DNA from 4 places in the Vibrio sp. JZG10 genome. Region 1 is predicted to be linked to each of the others. Evidence: predicted binding sites of a transcription regulator. Region 1 holds the regulator's gene; each other region holds the start of a gene.
What was found. The regulator PurR, encoded in region 1, represses purine synthesis genes. The targets are predictions, from matches to a motif close to TNANGNAAACGTTTNCNTNA.
Positions count from the first base shown of each region.

Region 1 (4,964 bases):
AGCGTTGCACCCACAGTACTGGCGAAAGAAACCAGTAATAAGCTCGTCCAAAAACCAAATAGAGCCGCACCAAGTAATGTAACCACAGCAGCACCAGGAATAGAAAAAGCGGTAATTGCAATGTAGGCAAAAAAGTAAATAGCTGCCGAAAAAACAAAGTTCTGATCGATGTATGTGGTCAGCGCTTCTTGTTGGGCTTTTGCATTTTCCAACGTTAAATACTGACTAAAGTTAACGCCTAAAAAGATAATGATCGCGACCAGTATTAGGCCTAATATCAGTTTCTTATTCATATTTATGATTCCAATTTGGGATATATGTAATAAGACAGAAGGAAAGTCGAAAAAATTTCACAAAAAAACCGCAGATTAGACTGCGGTTTTACAAGATAGTTTTTAAGGCCGACTTTTATTGGAGGCCGTTCATCAACTCATCTCGGCGAGCTTGAGGTACAACGCTCCAATGAGTACCGTTAATAGCCCCTTCTAGTGCCCATAACAGCTCAATGTTGACGGTTGCAGAGTGCGTATCTCTTATCGCTTTATAAGCGTTAAGTGCACCTTCCTCTTCCAGTTTTTCTACTGACTCAATGCCTGCTTTTTTCAGCATGCGTTCAGTCGCCAGTCGTAAGTTAGGCAAATCTTTTAAGCGATTAGGCTTTGTAGTTGCCTGCTGTTCTTTTTCAAGCTTTGCCTTTTTCAACGATTGGTTAGCTACTTCGATTAAGCGTTCGCTAGACTCCCATAAATCGTTGGAAATTGCGTAGTACTTTGTAACGACTGGGAAGCCACGTTTTTTATAAACGTAAGGCTTTAGCCCTTGTTTCTCGAAGTCAGATGAAGTTTGTTGGTCTGCTCTTATATGAAGCTGATTATTTACAACTAGTGCAAACATTGTTTCATCAGCGAATAGTCCGAAGCCACCAAACATTGAGCGCGACTTGATATTACCAAGTGCCTCAAATAGCTTCATAGAGTCTTTGAGTATCGGTTTATCCATGTTTTGTTATCTCGGTGTAATTAATATTACGCCACCAAAAGTCAGGTCCGAGAGAGTAGCAAACATGCGCAAAAGCAATGTCATTACAGGGTAAAGTCATCGCTTGCACACTTGCCATCGGTAACCCCGCTACCTTCCATATAGTACTATGGTTCAGGCCGGAGGCTTTGCGTCCCACCCTTTCGAATGGTTTGCCCTGTGCGTGACAGAGTGAGCATACTTCGTATATTGAATTAACATCACGTTTTACCCGTAAAAGTGTGATTTTGGTTCAATAAAAAGTGTCGACAAGCGCATGTTTGTGCATATTTGAGAATAAGGCGGGATGATCTCGAGGTTGTGAGGGAGTGTGATTTACCTACATATAAAACAGAGACTTAGAGATTCGAGGCTTTTTGTCTAACAAACCTAAGTCAGGGAAAAGTTATTTAGAGATAAAAAATAAGCGCCCTTTTAGAGCGCTTATTTGACATCGTTATATTTGGCGAATTTTAGTTCATTTTCTTCACGGTGTTTCGAATTACAAGCTCAGGTCGCATTTCGAAAATTCGCTTTTCGTGTTCTTTATCTTTGATTCGCTCAAGTAGGATCTCGAACGCATTTTTACCCACACGACGTTTAGGTTGGTGGATAGTTGTTAACGGTGGAGAGAAGTATTCCGCAAGCTCGATGTTGTCGTAGCCGATCACTGAAATATCATCAGGAACTTTGATGCCGTTTTGTTGTAGGCGGCTCATTAGGCCCAGAGCCATTGTGTCGTTAAAGCAGAATACCGCTGTCGGACGTTTGTCCATTGCTGTAATTTTATCTGCGACTAATACGGCCGTATCACATTCAAAGTTACCTTCAAGGATCCAATCTTCATTTACAGTTAGGTTTGCTTCGCTCATCGCGCGACGGAAACCTGCAATGCGCTCTTGGCAAGCAAGTTTTTCAAAGTGACCGCTTAGACAAGCAATATCAGTATGGCCATTGTCGATCAGATGTTTGGTTGCGATGTAGCCACCTTCTTCTGAGTTATCCATGATCTTGTCCGCTTGTGAGCTTTCTGGACCCCAATCCATGACCACTTTAGGAATGTCGGCATGACGGTCAAGCATCTCTTTAAGCTCTTCGGTTAAGTCAGAACACATCACTAGGATGCCATCAACACGTTTTTCAGCCAGCATACGGATGTAATCGCGTTGTTTTTCGTAAATCCCACCCGTATTACACAGAATCAGAGTGTAGCCTTGGCGGTAACAGTAGCTCTCAACCCCGTCAATCACTTCTGAGAAGAATAGGTTGGTTGACTGCGTTACTAACATGCCAATCGTACGAGTTGAGTTGCACTTTAGGCTGCGTGCAACAGCACTTGGCGCGTAATTCAACTCGTCCACGGCTTTCATTACTTTTTCTTGCGTTGCTTCTGCAACGAAACGCGTTTTATTGATAACGTGCGAAACTGTCGTAGTGGAAACGCCGGCTAAGCGAGCAACGTCTTTTATAGTGGCCATAAATGGTGTCCTGTATCGAGCTACTGAAATATGTCGTGTTGGATGTACCTGATGCTCTAATGGTTTACACCCAGCAATCTAAGGTTGGCGCTAAGTGTTTCGGCAGCGGTTGGTCCAAGCACGACAAAAGGGTACGTAGCAGCATCGGTCGATGAATTTTATCTTTTTTCTATCTGATTAGAAATTGCCATCAACCTGTTAAAAAACACAAAAACCGCTATATTTCAGCGGTTTACATATAAATCATATTTAATCGTTTGCGCTCACATTTTAGCCCTATGTGGACTGACTAGCAATGTTTTCAGCAAGAGATTTGTGTATTTGAAGTCACATTTTGACTGCTAAATAACCAAGCGTCTTTGAGCTAAGTTAAGGCAAACGAATAATATACCCAACTTACTTACATTCAGTTATTTCAGGTATACAGGAAGCCCGATAGGCGGGCTCCTTAAAAATAGGCGGCAATTATTCACCAAGAAGGTAAGCGCTGTCTAGTTTACAAAATGCAACTAATAGTTTCGCGACGCTCGAGTAGAACCCAAATTCGTCGAATTGTTTACATTTGTCTGCAAACTGAGGTAACCAAGACATCAACTGTTGCTGGATAAAGTCGTTTTGTTTAACGAAGGCTTCTTCCATGTGTTTTTCTTGCTCAAGTTCGTTTGAGCGGATGATCATGTTGCCGAGAAAGTCTAGTTCAACGGCTAAGTGGTCCGCTGGCTCTTTTAGATTTTCATCTACTTGAACGCCAAATTCTGCCATCAACTTTTCCATTTCCTCGGCGGGCTTGTCATTCAGCAAACCTGATTCACCGATGTACATCGATGCGTAAGGAAGAGCGCCGTATTTTTCTGTCTTCAAAAACAGTTCACAAAAGTCAGCAGCAAGCTCCAATTGAGCGTCTTCACGATCTTGCAATCGGTTTAGCGCATCAACTAGGCTATCAACGGCTGGTTTCAGCGACTCATTTTCACCTAAACCTGCTAGAAAACTGCGAATTTCAACACTGTGGTAGGCTTCCAGCTCTTTCTCTGTTAGCTCTTTTGCGAACAAGCTCGAAAACCACCAGTAAATTTCAGCGCGTTTTTCATTAAAAGCTTTCACTTCTTGCATCTTGGGCTCCTGAATGATGCTTCAAGTTGTGCATCACAAAGTCAATTAGGGATATCCCCTAAGTGTAATCAATTAAAATGAATAGCAGTAACTATAATTATTATGTTTTATGGTCAAAAATTAACGTTTATTAATAGCGATGGGTAAGCTTGTTTTGAATCAATAAAAACGCTAAATCTTGCTTTTTAATGTATCTATGACTAGAAATGTTACTAGTTATGAATAGAATACGTCTTGGATAATAAGAAGACAGAAAAGTGGTGTAAATGAGCTATCACGTATTAGTCGTAGAAGATGATGTTGTAACTCGTAGTAAGCTTGCGGGATATTTCCAAAATGAGGGTTACCAAGTCAGCGAAGCAGAGAGTGGCGCAGAAATGCGTGAGGTCCTGCAAGCGGGTGATGTAGACCTAATCATGCTGGATATCAACCTGCCGGGTGAAGACGGCCTGATGCTTACTCGTGAATTACGTAGCCAATCGGATATTGGTATCATATTAGTAACAGGACGCACGGATAGCATTGATAAAATCGTAGGCCTAGAAATGGGCGCTGACGATTATGTGACAAAACCTTTTGAACTGAGGGAATTGTTGGTTCGCGTTAAAAACTTGCTGTGGCGTATTTCAGCAGCGCGTAGCGGTAGCGCGAAAGCGAACGAAACCAGTGAAGAACATATTGTACGTTTTGGAGAGTGGACATTCGACATTCAACGTCGTGCGCTGAGCCGTAACGGCGAACCCGTAAAATTGACCAAAGCAGAATACGAACTTTTGGTGGCGTTATCGTCTTACCCTAACCAGGTGTTAAGTCGCGAGCGTATTTTGAATATGATCAGCCACCGAGTTGATGCTCCCAATGATCGTACTATTGATGTTCTTATTCGACGTATGCGCGCAAAAATGGAGTTTGATCCAAAGAACCCACAAATTTTTGTGACGGTGCACGGCGAAGGCTATATGTTTGCTGGTGATTAAACTGAACAAACCTAAGTCTTAAAAAAGAAAAAGGAGAGCTTCGGCTCTCCTTTTTTGTGGTTTCAAGATAGTACTACTTTGCTTCAACCATTGGTGTTTGGCCGACAGTATCACGCAACCTTTGCCAAATGCTGCCCAAGTACTCATGCCAATAAAGCTCTGTTTGTTCTAAGTAACGCGCTTTAGGTGAGTATTTATCCCAAGGTTGACTGATTTCGCTAATAGCTAAGAAGTTGGTCGGGGCTGGGATTGGTTTAATGCCTGCTGCGTTGAACTCATACAATGCACGGCTCATGTGGCTCGCAGAAGTGACTAACACAATCTCCTTTTGTTGAACGAATGCAGCCGCTTGACGCGCCTCTTCCCACGTATCTTTCGC
Region 1 covers NZ_JBSUGE010000001.1:561,484-566,447, reverse strand. The annotation lists gene ACWYVB_RS02570 (TVP38/TMEM64 family protein) at 1-293, opposite strand, end outside; gene ACWYVB_RS02565 (TfoX/Sxy family DNA transformation protein) at 409-999, opposite strand; cyclic di-GMP riboswitch class I at 1,116-1,205, opposite strand; gene purR (HTH-type transcriptional repressor PurR) at 1,491-2,495, opposite strand; gene torD (molecular chaperone TorD) at 2,961-3,608, opposite strand; gene torR (two-component system response regulator TorR) at 3,875-4,585, shown strand; gene elyC (envelope biogenesis factor ElyC) at 4,659-4,964, opposite strand, start outside.

Region 2 (4,964 bases), on a different contig from region 1:
GATTACGACGTCGTACTCTTCAGCAATGGTATTCATCTCTTTTGCTGTAACAGGGCCATATGCAGAAAACAATTCTGCCAATTCTTCGGCTTTGGAAAATGTACGATTAGTTATCGTTAGAGATGTTGGTTTTTGATCGAGCAATGGTTTAATCACTCCTCGAGCGGCACCACCAGCACCTATGATAAGGATGCGTGCGCCTTCTAAAACGACTTGATGTTGCAACAAGTCCTGCACTAAGCCTGCACCATCAGTGTTATCACCAATGATTTCACCATCATCAAGCTTCTTAAGTGTATTCACTGCTCCAGCAAGCTGAGCACGCTCGGTCAAACGGCTGGCAAATTGATAGGCATCTTCTTTAAAAGGCAAGGTCACGTTACAGCCTTTGCCGCCGTCAGCAAAAAATGCTTTCGCCGCTTCGATAAATCCACCCACAGGCGCACATTCTGCGGTGTATGTTAGGGACTGATTAGTTTGACGAGCAAAGAGTGTATGGATAAATGGCGACTTGCTGTGCCCGATAGGGTTACCAAACACGGCGTAACGATCGATTTGCAGGGTCATTTCCTTACCTTTATTCCTTACTTAGATATAGAGAAAACAGGGCCATCTGATTACGGATGACCCTATCACTATCTATCTATATAGAAAAGGAGATTCCGTGCTTACCATTCGCGTGGTTTCAGGTATCGATCGTAAAGTTCGGCTTCAGGCGTTCCTGCTTCTGGTTCGTAGCGGTACTCCCATCGCGCTAACGGCGGCATCGACATCAGAATCGACTCGGTACGCCCACCACTTTGTAAACCGAATAAAGTGCCACGGTCGTACACTAAGTTGAACTCAACATAACGACCACGACGGTAAAGTTGGAATTCACGTTCGCGCTCGCCATATTCGATGTCTTTACGACGAGACACGATCGGCAAATAAGCTTGGTAATAGCCTTCACCCACCGCTTTGATGTAATCAAAACACTTATCAAACTCCCAGTGATTCAAATCATCAAAGAACAAACCACCAACACCACGAGTTTCATTTCGGTGTGGCAAGAAGAAGTACTTATCACACCACGCTTTGTGTTCAGCATATACTTCTTCACCAAATGGGGCACAGATTGCCTTAGCTGTATCGTGCCATGACTGACAATCTTCTTCGAAAGGATAGAAAGGTGTCAGGTCGAAACCACCACCAAACCACCAAATTGGTTCTTCGCCCTCTTTCTCGGCGATAAAGAAACGCACATTCGCATGAGAAGTTGGGACGTAAGGGTTTTTGGGATGGATAACCAAAGAGACCCCCATCGCTTCAAAACGGCGACCCGCTAGCTCCGGACGATGTGCCGTCGCAGATGCTGGCATTTCTTTCCCTTCTACATGCGAGAAGTTCACCCCACCTTGCTCGAAAACAAGGCCATCACGCATAACACGTGAGCGCCCACCGCCACCAAGACGTTCGCCCGGTTCACGATGCCATGCATCCTCGACAAAGACGGCCTCTCCATCTTCTTGTTCTAACTGCTGACAAATGGAGTCCTGAAGTGACATCAGGAACTGCTTTACGGCGTGCTTATCGATTGCTGACATACGTTATTACCTATTACGTGATACCGGTTGATGACTGGCAAGCAGGGTTAGCCCTGTCTTAATATTTGTGAAGTCTTGGCGTCACGAATCTCGCTGGGTTTATCACGACCGCTGGTTTCACCACGAAGAATGACCACCAGCTTGTCACCCAATTGCTCTTCGACTTCTTCCGTGGTCATACACGGTGGCAAGCCGGAAAGATTCGCGCTGGTAGAGGTTAACGGCTTTCCGAATGCATTACACATCTTTTGAACCAAAGGATGATCAGTCACACGAACTGCAATTGAATCAAACTGCCCTGAAACCCAGTTGGAGACTTTATCGCTCGCAGGCATGATCCAAGTGTATGGACCTGGCCAAGTTGCATGAACGGTCGCTAATTGTTCTCGAGTCAGTTGAGATTCATCAATATACGGCAAGAGCTGCTCATAACTTGCAGCGATCAGAATCAGCCCTTTTTCCACCGGGCGCTGCTTGAGCTCCAGCAGTTTTTGAATTGCTTCTGGGTTATCTGGATCGCATCCGACACCAAAAACCCCTTCTGTTGGGTAGGCAATCACTTCGCCTTGTTGTAGTGCGTTGAGCACTTGTTCAAAGTTATCCACCGATTACTTCCTGATTGTCTTACTGTATTATTTTCACTAAGTGTACAAATATTCATTCTCAGACACTAAAGCAATTTTTTTATAAAATGTATCAATAGCGTCAACAACAAGACGCAAACGTTTGCTTGAGATAAAAATCCCCGTATAATGCGCACAAATTTATCAGCTCACCTAATTTTGCAGCTTGAAGGAGTTTGAGATGAAAGTCGGTATCATCATGGGTTCTAAATCCGATTGGCCAACCATGAAACTAGCAGCAGACATGCTAGACCAATTTGGCGTACCTTACGAAACAAAAGTCGTGTCAGCACACCGAACTCCTCAATTACTGGCGGACTACGCCAGCAGCGCGAAAGAACGTGGTATCAAAGTGATCATCGCCGGTGCAGGCGGTGCAGCTCACCTACCAGGTATGGCAGCTGCATTTACTAGCATTCCTGTACTCGGTGTTCCAGTTCAGTCTCGCGCACTAAAAGGCATGGACTCTCTGCTATCTATTGTACAAATGCCAAAAGGCATTGCCGTCGGTACGTTAGCGATTGGCGAAGCGGGCGCAGCAAACGCCGGTATCCTAGCGGCGCAAATACTAGGCACTCATGACGAAAGCATCATGGCGAAGGTAGAAGCGTTCCGCAATGAACAGACGGAAACCGTACTGGCTAACCCAAATCCAGCTGAGGATTAATCAGATGCATGTACTGGTTCTTGGTGCGGGTCAGTTGGCTCGCATGATGTCTCTGGCTGGTGCGCCATTGAATATTCAAATTTCAGCTTACGATGTCAGCAGCGGTGATGTCGTTCATCCTTTAACTCAACAGGTACTTGGCCATGGCTTGGAAAATGCGATTACGCAAGTTGATGCGATTACTGCCGAGTTCGAGCATATTCCACATGACGTGCTCAAGGTTTGCGAAGCGAGCGGCAAGTTCCTACCAAGTACGCAAGCCATCAAAGCAGGTGGTGATCGCCGTATTGAAAAAGCACTGCTTGATGATGCTGGCGTGCGCAACGCGAAATACTACGTGATTGAAACTCGTGAAGACTTTGAGCGCGCAATTGAACACGTTGGTATGCCAATGGTTCTGAAAAGTGCATTGGGAGGTTACGATGGTAAAGGTCAATGGCGCTTAAAAGAAGCTTCTCAAGTCGACGACATTTGGACTGAGATGGCAGAGTGCATCGCGGCAACACCAACTCAAGCGATTGTTGCTGAAGAGTTTGTTCCTTTTAACCGCGAAGTATCACTAGTTGGTGCTCGAAGCAAAGATGGCTGCGTTGAAGTTTACCCTCTAGCAGAAAACGTTCACATCAATGGCGTACTGAGCTTATCCACCGCAATTGATGCGCCAGAACTGCAAGCCCAAGCCAAGCAGATGCTCACGGCCGTCGCAGATAGCCTAGATTACGTTGGTGTATTGGCGCTCGAATTCTTTGATGTCGATGGCACGCTGTTAGTGAATGAGATTGCCCCACGAGTGCACAACTCTGGTCACTGGACACAGCAAGGTGCAGAAACCTGTCAGTTCGAGAACCACCTGCGCGCCGTATGCGGCTTGCCGTTAGGCAGCACCAAACTGATTCGCGAAACCTCGATGGTGAATATTCTTGGTGAAGATACGTTGCCAGAAGCGCTTCTCGCCATGGATGGTTGTCACATCCATTGGTACGGCAAAGAGAAGCGTGAAGGGCGAAAAATGGGTCACATCAACGTATGTGGTGACTACCCAGGAGAATTACACCGTAGGTTGTGCGCTCTCGCGGATGTCTTAGATCCAATGGCATTCCCAGCCGTGCACGAGTTTGCGAAACAAGCATAACGCTAAAATCTAGCCCCAAAAACCACAAAGGGTCGCACGATGCGACCCTTTTTAATTCCTTTGATGTATTTACCCTTGTTGGGTGTGCTGGCACTTACGGTTGGCACATTGCAATTTCACACCACTGGCGAGTTTCTTCTCCACCAACAACGTAAAACCACATTCTTCGCATCTCCCTTTAACCGGAGGGACATTCACTGCAAATTTGCATTTAGGGTAGTTATCACATGCGTAGAAAGTTTTACCAAAGCGCGTCTTACGTTCAACTAAATGACCTTTACCACATTCAGGACACGCGTGTTTCTCTTGCGGCTGCTTTTCTGGCTCAGGTTGATTAATCGACTCAATATGATGGCAAGCCGGATAGTTACTGCAACCAACAAACATGCCATAACGCCCTTGGCGTAATACCAACTCGTTACCACAATCTGGACAAGGAACGCCAAGCTCTTTGACGATGTGTCCATCATTGTTATGCAGGGCTTTGATGTAATCACAGCTTGGGTAGTGGCTACAGCCAAGAAAGGGACCGTGTTTGCCATGTTTGAGGATCAATTCACTGCCACATTTAGGACACGGCTCATGTTCCAATGCGTGTTCATGGGCAGAGAAAAGGGTGTTGTCGATTTTACTACTCATACTTACCGTTTCGTGAAAAACACACCAAAAGACAAGCTCGCGTTCTTGCTAGCTAAACTCGAACTTGCCTAGATTGGGTTAGTGAAGAATCCCTTGTTCCTTGGTGTACAACAGCTCTTCCATTAGCGTATAAGCGTTTTCATTACCAGGCACATTAAACAGCACCATCAAAATGATCCATTTGAGGTCTTCAAGCTCAAACTCGCTCGTTTCTAGACCCATAACTCGGTCAATCACCATTTCGCGAGTTTCTGTGGTTAACACATTGATTTGCTCGAGAAACAATAAAAACCCTCGGCATTCCAAATCTAAACGCT
Region 2 covers NZ_JBSUGE010000017.1:1,278-6,241, forward strand. The annotation lists gene aroE (shikimate dehydrogenase) at 1-567, opposite strand, end outside; gene hemF (oxygen-dependent coproporphyrinogen oxidase) at 669-1,586, opposite strand; gene ACWYVB_RS18075 (L-threonylcarbamoyladenylate synthase) at 1,634-2,191, opposite strand; gene purE (5-(carboxyamino)imidazole ribonucleotide mutase) at 2,391-2,876, shown strand; gene ACWYVB_RS18085 (5-(carboxyamino)imidazole ribonucleotide synthase) at 2,881-4,008, shown strand; gene ACWYVB_RS18090 (DNA topoisomerase family protein) at 4,078-4,647, opposite strand; gene ACWYVB_RS18095 (DUF494 family protein) at 4,726-4,964, opposite strand, start outside.
Region 2: the regulator PurR is predicted to act here: its motif matches at 2,301-2,320, upstream of purE (5-(carboxyamino)imidazole ribonucleotide mutase).

Region 3 (4,964 bases), on a different contig from region 1:
CGATTGAAACTGCGATTACCGAACTCAAAGCGCAAGGTATGCAGGTTTTGGTGACCAACCTTTCGGACACCGCCGTCGACTTTCGCGAAATCGACTACACCAAACCAACGGCCATTATTTTAGGCAGCGAAAAAGTTGGCGCTTCAGAGCAAGCCAAACAACTTGCCGATCAAGACATAATTATCCCGATGGTAGGCATGGTGCAGTCACTAAACGTATCGGTTGCCAGTGCCGTAATTTTGTATGAAGCGCAACGTCAACGTGAAGCCGCAGGCATGTACGACCGAGAAGAAAGCGCTCTGCCTAAAGAGAAAATCAACCGTATTCTCTTTGAACGTGGTCACCCTGTTCTGGCAAAAGTCGCGAAACGAAAAGGGCTCGTTTACCCACCACTCGATGAAGAAGGTCAAATCATCGCCGATGACGCGTGGTGGCAAGAGATGCAAAGCAAGTAACAGACTTTCGTCATCCTGAACAGCGACGAAGGAGCGTGATTTAGGATCTAATTCCCGAGAGTGCTGATGCTGATAGTGTTAACTTCAACGACATACTTGTTGGAAATAGATTCCTGATGTCGCTAGGCTCCTCGGAATGACAGGTTATAAGTCAAATCATGACACTAACTAAAGCATGACTATTTTTTCCTGTACAAAAACACAGCTCCATGGTTAACATACTGCTATGTTAACCATTTTCTTGAGCCCTCTATGTCCGCCCAAATGTTATCTGCCGTCCCATTAACCTCCCTTTCTGGGGTTGGCGCGAAAGTCGCAGAAAAACTCGCCAAAGTTGGCTTACATAGCGTTCAAGATTTGCTGTTTCACCTTCCGTTACGATACGAAGATCGTACCCGTATTTACCCTATTGCCAAACTGCATGCTGGCCTTTGGGCGGCCGTGCAAGGCAAGGTCATGGCAGTCGATACCATCTTCGGTAAGCGCAAAATGTTAACGGTAAAAATCAGCGACGGTAATGGCACTATCACGCTGCGCTTTTTCAACTTTACCGCGGCCATGAAGAACAATTTCACACAAGGTAAGTTAGTACATGCTTACGGTGAAATTAAGCGCGGTGGCATGGGCTTGGAAATTGTTCATCCTGACTACAAGTTTTACGTCAGCGATCAAAAGCCCGATGTAGAACAGAGCTTAACCCCTGTTTATCCCACTACAGATGGTTTACGCCAAATCACATTGCGCAACCTTACCGAACAAGCTTTAGCGCTGCTTGATAAAACCGCAGTGCAGGAATTACTTCCAGCCGGGCTGTATAACCATCAAATCACGATGTCGCAAGCGCTGCACACCATTCATCGCCCACCACCAACCATTAATTTAGATGAGTTTGACGAAGGCAAACATCCTGCTCAAATCCGCTTGATCATGGAAGAGTTGCTCGCACAAAACTTATCGATGCTGGCGGTGCGTAGCAAAGGCCAGAAGGATTCAGCGTTACCTCTCGGTCCTTGCAATAAACTAAAAACGCAGCTTTTAGCCCAACTGCCTTTCTCTCCTACGAACGCTCAAACCCGAGTAGTACAAGAGATTGAAACCGATTTAGAAAAACCCCACCCAATGATGCGCCTAGTGCAAGGTGATGTGGGATCGGGGAAGACGTTGGTTGCCGCTCTGGCCGCCGTTCGTGCCATTGAGCACGGCTATCAGGTGGCACTCATGGCACCAACCGAACTATTGGCTGAGCAACACGCGATCAACTTCGCCAACTGGTTTGAAACAATGGACATTCAAGTCGGTTGGTTAGCGGGCAAACTCAAAGGTAAGGCAAAGGAAGCCGAGCTGGCTCGCATTGCCAGTGGTGAAGCACAAATGGTAGTGGGTACTCACGCGCTATTCCAAGAGCACGTTGAATTTCATCACCTTGCTTTGGTCATCATTGATGAACAGCACCGCTTCGGTGTCCATCAGCGATTAGAGTTACGTGAAAAAGGCGCAAAACAAGGCGCCTACCCACATCAGTTGATCATGACGGCAACGCCTATTCCTCGCACGTTAGCGATGACCGCATACGCTGACCTGGAAACTTCCGTGATTGACGAACTGCCTCCGGGTCGAACGCCGATTCAAACCGTCGCCATTCCTGACACAAAACGTGACGACATCGTCGAGCGTGTCCGAAATGCCTGTTTAAACGAAGGTAAGCAGGCATATTGGGTGTGTACTCTGATTGATGAGTCGGAAGTATTAGAAGCACAAGCCGCGGCTGATACCGCTGAAGAGCTTCAACGTAAGCTACCGGACGTAAAAATTGGTCTAGTACACGGCCGAATGAAGCCGGCAGAGAAACAAGCGGTGATGCAAGATTTCAAAGACAATAAGCTACATTTGCTGGTCGCAACGACCGTGATAGAAGTGGGCGTAGACGTGCCAAACTCTAGCTTGATGATCATCGAAAACCCCGAACGTCTCGGTTTAGCACAATTACACCAGCTAAGAGGTCGCGTGGGCCGAGGTTCCGTTGCTAGCCATTGTGTGCTGCTTTACCACTCTCCACTGTCGAAAACTGCGCAAAAACGTCTCGGAGTACTGCGTGAAAGTAACGATGGTTTCGTCATTGCACAAAAAGACTTAGAGATTCGTGGCCCAGGCGAACTATTGGGTACAAAACAGACTGGTCTTGCTGATTTCAAAATCGCAGACTTAGTTCGAGATCAACGTCTGATTCCCGAAGTTCAGCGTATTGCGCGTCATATTCATGACAATTACCCGACTAATGCAACAGCGATTATCGATCGCTGGTTGGGTGAGCGGGATATTTACTCCAAAGCGTAATGATTGAAAGCGAGCCAAATGGCTCGTTTTTTAATACGCTAAAAACCAAAGCAATCGTTTGCTTTTTAGGTAAATCTCTCTATAATCGCGCACAAATTTTTAAGTGTGTTGCATCACACTCCACCAACCTGAGTTGACTCTGATTAACAGCAATCACAGGTAACGACGTCAACTCCACCCTGCTCTCCCATTCAGCGAGATCTGGGAATATATTGCGACTAGCGAGACAAACAATGACAACTTCAAACCGATCTTCGGAACTGGTCTATCAACTCAATGATCGACCACCTTTGCCTCAAACCATTTTTGCCGCACTTCAGCACTTATTGGCGATGTTCGTCGCGGTTATCACTCCGTCACTGATCATCTGTCAGTCTTTGGGTGTACCAGCAGACCAAACGAATACCATCATCAGCATGTCTTTATTTGCGTCAGGCGTGTCTTCGTTTATTCAAATTCGCACCTTTGGCCCAATTGGCTCTGGTTTACTCTCTGTTCAAGGCACCAGCTTTAACTTTTTAGGTCCTATTATTGGTGCAGGCCTATCGCTGAAAGCAGGTGGAGCAGACATCAGCACCATGATGGCAGCCATTTTTGGTACGATTTTAGTGGCATCATTTGCAGAGATTTTCCTATCTCGCGTATTAGAGCATGCCCGTCGCATTATCACTCCGCTCGTTTCAGGCATTGTCGTCACTCTTATCGGCCTCACACTGATTCAGGTCGGCTTAGTATCAATGGGCGGTGGCTACGCAGCATTAAATGAGGGAACCTTCGGCAGCTTAGACAAACTTGCTCTGGCTGGGACGGTACTTGGATTAATTGTGATTTTAAACCGCTCTAAAAACCCATACACCCGTGTGGCTTCGATTGTGATTGCGATGCTGGTAGGCTATATCATGGCGTATTTTATGGGGATGGTAGATACTTCTCAGCTAGGCACAACCGAGATCGTAGCACTACCGGTACCAATGCAATATGGCTTATCGTTTGACTGGTCTCTGTTCATTCCGCTGGTACTGATTTTCTTTATTACCGCACTAGAAGCCATCGGCGATATTACCGCCACATCCGAAGTGTCTGGCGAGCCAGTCAAAGGCCCTGTGTACATGAAACGCATTAAGGGTGGTGTGTTAGCAGACGGCTTAAACTCTGCAATCGCAGCCGTGTTTAACAGTTTCCCGAACTCCACCTTTAGCCAGAATAACGGCATCATCATGCTAACAGGGGTTGCGAGCCGTTACGTGGGTTACTTTATTTCTGGCATGTTAGTGATTCTTGGCTTGTTTCCTGGTGTCGCTAGCTTTGTTCAGCTGATTCCTGAGCCAGTACTTGGCGGCGCAACGATTGTCATGTTTGGTACGATTGCTGCCGCTGGTGTGCGTATTATCTCTCGTGTTGAGCTCGATCGCCGCGCAATTCTGATCATGGCCTTATCCTTCTCAATGGGGCTTGGTATCGCGCAAAAACCAGAGATTCTGCAATTCATGCCAGAATTTATTAAGAGTATTTTCTCCACTGGCGTTGCTGCAGGTGGTATCACAGCGATCATCTTAAACCTACTTCTGCCAGAGAAACTGGAAGACGAAGATGAACTTCCTCAAGAAGTGAAAGAGTCTTAATAAGATTGTAGAGAAAAGCAAAGCCCAACCTGTTTAGGTTGGGCTTTTTGTTTTAAATGGTACAGTCACCGACTTACTTGGTAGGAAAGCTGATTTGAGCGATTAAACCGCCTTCACTGCGATTACGCATCACCACAGAGCCTGAATGCTGGCTGATTATACGCTTCACAATCGCCAACCCGAGCCCAGTGCCTTCACTGCCGCGAGCTGTGTCACCACGCGTAAAGGGTTCAAATAATTTTGCGATTTGAGAATGCTCGATACCCGGTCCGTTGTCTTCTACCGATATCCACACTAGCTGCTTATCTGCTGTCACACCGGTACTGATTTTGACCCAGCCATTGCCGTAACGCAGTGCATTGACAACTAAATTACTGATCGCCCGTTTAATCGCAATGGCGCTTCCTTTAGCTGGTGGCAGGTTAGGATTAAGATCCGTTTCAATTTCAGCCTCATAGCCACCTTCAGAACTGGCGACGTCACTGGCAATCGTACTGATATCAACCGCTTCAAACGATTCTTTGTTCACCGGTTTGAGGTAGTCCATAAACTG
Region 3 covers NZ_JBSUGE010000011.1:128,507-133,470, reverse strand. The annotation lists gene trmH (tRNA (guanosine(18)-2'-O)-methyltransferase TrmH) at 1-455, shown strand, start outside; gene recG (ATP-dependent DNA helicase RecG) at 708-2,789, shown strand; gene ACWYVB_RS13380 (uracil-xanthine permease family protein) at 3,023-4,411, shown strand; gene envZ (two-component system sensor histidine kinase EnvZ) at 4,485-4,964, opposite strand, start outside.
Region 3: the regulator PurR is predicted to act here: its motif matches at 2,836-2,855, upstream of ACWYVB_RS13380 (uracil-xanthine permease family protein).

Region 4 (4,964 bases), on a different contig from region 1:
TGGGCTTATTTCGTTAGCTACGTTGGTGCAATACTCGTTGATGAGCGCTTTCCATCGGCTGATAATTTCTTGATCGGTCAAACTGACATGCAACGTTTTCCATGGTTGAAGGCAAGTCTCTTTCGATTCAGATTGAGAAAGACGTTCAAACAATGTCTCGGAAGGCAAAACGCGCAGCAGTGCCACCAGTGATTCCATGTAGTTGAGACGGAACTGTTCGAGTTTGTTTTGTTTATAAGCGATGTGAGACACAAACGTATAAATCAGCGCGTTTTGAATACGTGAGTCGCCATCTGGAGTGGTCAGCAGAACTTTTGCTCGGTCTAGGTTGCCTAGTTTGAAATGCAATACGCCCAACCAGAGGCTTAGCTCATCTGGCAAAACATCGAACGACGACTGCACTTGTGTCAAATACGCCTCCAGCTTTTGAGGTTCTTGCTCGTACAAAGCGAGATGCCTTGCGGTTGTGATAGCTGCAAACTCATCAGCTTGTTGTAGAGGTTGGTTAGAAAAGACATTCTCAAACAGCATTTTTTGGTGAACGTCTGACAGTTGCCATGTGCTTGCCGAAGGTGCAGGCAAGTTGAAGTATTGCGCGACATCTGAGTGAATTTGGAAGATATCCGATTGTAGGTCGGATAAGCGCAGTGTGTATTCGTTGCGAAACGCCAGTTTCCCTGTCGCAGGATAAATAAGGTTCATCTGAGCTTTAAAGGTGCCTTGCTCTGCGCCGTCTTTTAACTCTATGTTGAGTTCGTAATCACTGGTCTGCATGTTTCGCGCGCCAGGGAAATACGGCGTATGACCGATAGGATCAAGAAAGTAACTGGGAGCGTCTTGGTTGGCGATGTCGGTGTATGGATATTCGACCTGTTGTTGCAGCAAGATGGCTTTGACCAGTATGCGATATTTTCTTGCTTGGGAGCCAATCGCATCGACACGGTTGAGCAGCAACTCGACTTTGGGGATAAGTAACTGATGACGTGTTTGCTGCGTTGAAATCTCTTGGCGTTGCCATAACAAGCTTGCGAGCGTCACGCTACAAACCACAAGTACGGCACATAAGCTATAAGCCAAAATCAGCTTGATGTTCTTACGGTTCGCAACTTGAGCTGTAATAGCACGTCGATGGTTTTTCGCTGGTGGCACTAAACGGATATTCGCTGGGTTTAGAAAGTAACCTTTGCGAGGATAAGTGACCAAGAGCTTAGTCGCATCGTACTCGGGGAGATGCTGTTGTAGCAGCGCACGTAAGGTGCTAATGCGGTTAGTGAGTACATTCTTAGAGATGAATTTGCTCTGCCAAATGGTTTCGATAATGGTATCGGCAGAGAGCGGATGTCCCACGCTTGTTAGCAGCAGCTCTAATAACTCAATGGTACGAGGTTCGAGATCAATCGCGACAGTGTCTTGATGAAGAGTTTGTGTCTTCGGGTTATAGACCAACTCGCCAATCGCAATACAACTGTGAGTTTGTTTGGCTTGTTGCAAAAAATCGCGCATACCGCACCGCGTTATTTGGAAATAGCGAAATATTATATAGCGATTGGAGCGCGAAATCTTATAAATTGCGCTCCAATTATCATCAAAAGTTTATGAACCGTAGGTCACGGAATAGCGATGAGGCTTGTGGTTCATCGCTAACACGACATTCAGTGCAAACGCGCCCAAAATCGAAAGACCAATTACTTCTGGAGTGACAAAGAAGAATGACGCAAACAGGATGCACGCATCGATTGCCATTTGGCTTTTGCCAACTGAAATGCCAAATTTGTCCTGAATAAATAAACACAGCACGTTAAAGCCACCTAAGCTGGAGCGATGTCGGAACAAGATCAGCATACCGAGTCCCATTAAAAGCCCACCTGCGACGGCACAATAAACTTCATTTACCGATTCGAGCGAGATTAGCAAATAAAGATGATCGGCAAAGATAGAAACCAAAGCGCCAGAAATGGCACTATTAATGGCGAAATGACGGCCGAAGCGTTTCCATGCTAGCAAGTAAAAGGGACTGTTTGCTAAAAAGTACAGCACACCAAACGTAAAAGGTGTAAATTGGCTAATAAGCAGAGCCAATCCTGTCGTCCCCCCTGTTAGGAGGTTTGCGGATTGGAGAAAGAAAACGCCTTGAGCTACCAAAAAAGTACCCGTGAGAATCGCTATCCAGTCTTCTTTTAATGAGTGTTTTTCCATCAATGTTGCAGTCATTAGTGATAAATAAGGCGTGCATAGTAGTAAAAAGATGATCTTTTCGGTAGCTAGAGGGTAAAATTTACGGTAAACCTATGTAATTGCTGTTTTACAGGGTGTAAAGCACAAAATTGACAGGCAATAGATCGTCGTTATGCAATTGCAATGCGGGCGTGATACAGATTGCTTGCCATCATGAAAAAACTGCATGAGAAAAATTGTAAATTTCTCTTTATGACCCAGATCAAATTATGTAGAATGCGCGCCATTAGGGTGACGAAAACGTTTGCGTAGGGTCATTCAACAGTTTTTTTGCAACTTTCAGTACTAATCTGAGTCAGGAGATACAGATGCTTAAGCGTGATATGAACATCGCAGATTACGATGCGGAACTGTTCGCAGCTATCCAGGAAGAAACTCTTCGCCAGGAAGAACACATTGAACTTATCGCTTCTGAAAACTACACAAGCCCACGTGTAATGGAAGCGCAAGGTTCTCAGCTAACGAACAAATACGCTGAAGGCTACCCAGGCAAGCGTTACTATGGCGGTTGTGAGTACGTAGATAAAGCGGAACAACTTGCTATCGACCGTGCATGCAAACTGTTCGGTTGTGAATACGCGAACGTACAGCCTCACTCAGGTTCTCAAGCAAACAGCGCGGTTTACATGGCGCTTCTTAACCCAGGCGATACAGTTCTAGGCATGAGCCTAGCGCACGGTGGTCACCTGACTCACGGTTCTCCAGTTAACTTCTCTGGTAAGCACTACAACGTTATCCCTTACGGTATCGATGAAGCGGGTCAAATTAACTACGACGAGATGGAACAGCTAGCGCTTGAGCACAAGCCTAAGATGATCATCGGTGGTTTCTCTGCTTACTCGCAAATCGTTGATTGGAAGCGCATGCGTGAAATCGCGGACAAAGTAGATGCTTACCTTTTCGTTGATATGGCGCACGTAGCGGGTCTTATCGCAGCAGGCGAATACCCAACACCTGTTCCATACGCTCACGTGGTAACAACAACGACGCACAAAACACTAGCAGGTCCTCGCGGTGGTCTTATCTTGTCAAATGCTGGCGAAGATATGTACAAGAAATTGAACTCAGCAGTGTTCCCTGGTGGTCAAGGTGGCCCTCTAATGCACGTTATCGCCGGTAAAGCAGTAGCGTTCAAAGAAGCGATGGAGCCAGAGTTCAAAGCTTACCAAGCTCGCGTAGTGAAAAACGCAAAAGCAATGGTTGGTCAATTCCAAGAGCGTGGCTACAAAATCGTATCTAACGGCACAGAAAACCATTTGTTCCTTGTGGACCTGATCGACAAAGACATCACTGGTAAAGACGCAGACGCGGCACTAGGTGCAGCAAACATCACAGTGAACAAAAACTCGGTACCAAATGACCCACGCAGCCCATTCGTAACGTCTGGTATCCGTGTAGGTACGCCAGCGATCACTCGCCGTGGCTTCACTGAAGAAGATGCAAAAGAGCTAGCAAACTGGATGTGTGACGTTCTAGATAACATCGGCAACGAAGAAGTTATCGAAGCGACTAAACAGAAAGTGCTCGAAATTTGTAAGCGTCTACCGGTTTACGCCTAACTGTTCTTCATAGAATGAGTCGATTTCGGTGTCGAACATACTCATTTGCTCGCGCAAACGCCGTGTGTTCTCCTAGAACTCGACTCGTCTATTTTGAACATTGATATACTAAAGGTCCTCAATTGAGGGCCTTTTTGTTTGTCTGGCGTTTTGAATGAGATATAGCGAAGAGTGTGTGATAAGGAGATGGCTACCAACACTGTCCCTTTCAATATATCCAAACCGCGTCATTCCGACGAGCCTAGGCGAGATCAGGAATCTTGTTGAGGCACACTCTTTTACTCAGCGTTTCCCCAAAAAATCATCAGTACGTTGGAAACTGATTCTCAATCACGCTCGTTCCTCGCTGTTCAGAATGACGGAGGTAGAATGGCTTTTTATCACCATTTGACTGATACAAAAAAGGTTGGCACTGAGCCAACCTTTTCTCTTCAAAATAAGCGAGTGCTTATTTAATCTCGATGCCTTGAGCCTGCATATCGGCATGGTAAGAAGAGCGAACAAATGGACCACACGCTGCGTGCGTGAAGCCAAGCTCTAGTGCAACTTCTTTTAGCTCGTCAAACTCTGATGGCGGAACGTAACGCTCTACTGGCAAGTGGTGACGGCTTGGCGCTAGGTACTGACCTAGAGTCAGCATCGTTACGCCGTGTGCGCGTAGATCTTTCAGTACTTCGATGATTTCTTCTTTGGTTTCACCAAGACCCATCATCAAACCAGATTTGGTCGGTACATCTGGATGCTGCTCTTTGAACTTCTTAAGAAGCTCCAGCGACCACTTGTAGTTTGCACCTGGGCGAGCTTTACGGTAAAGACGTGGCGCTGTTTCTAGGTTGTGGTTGAAGACATCTGGCGGGTTATCTTTCATTAGATCAAGCGCTACGTCCATACGACCACGGAAGTCAGGAACCAGAGTTTCAATCTTAATATGAGGGTTCAACGCACGGATCTCGCGGTTACAATCGGCAAAGTGCTGTGCACCACCATCACGCAGATCGTCACGGTCTACAGAAGTGATTACTACGTATTTCAGCTTCATATCGGCGATGGTTTTCGCCAGTTTTTGAGGCTCTTCTGCTTCCGGTGGTAATGGGCGGCCATGAGCAACGTCACAGAAAGGACAACGACGAGTACAAATGGCACCTAGGATCATGAAGGTAGCTGTACCGT
Region 4 covers NZ_JBSUGE010000015.1:156,835-161,798, forward strand. The annotation lists gene ACWYVB_RS17275 (winged helix-turn-helix domain-containing protein) at 1-1,503, opposite strand, end outside; gene ACWYVB_RS17280 (YitT family protein) at 1,594-2,196, opposite strand; gene glyA (serine hydroxymethyltransferase) at 2,544-3,794, shown strand; gene lipA (lipoyl synthase) at 4,243-4,964, opposite strand, start outside.
Region 4: the regulator PurR is predicted to act here: its motif matches at 2,468-2,487, upstream of glyA (serine hydroxymethyltransferase).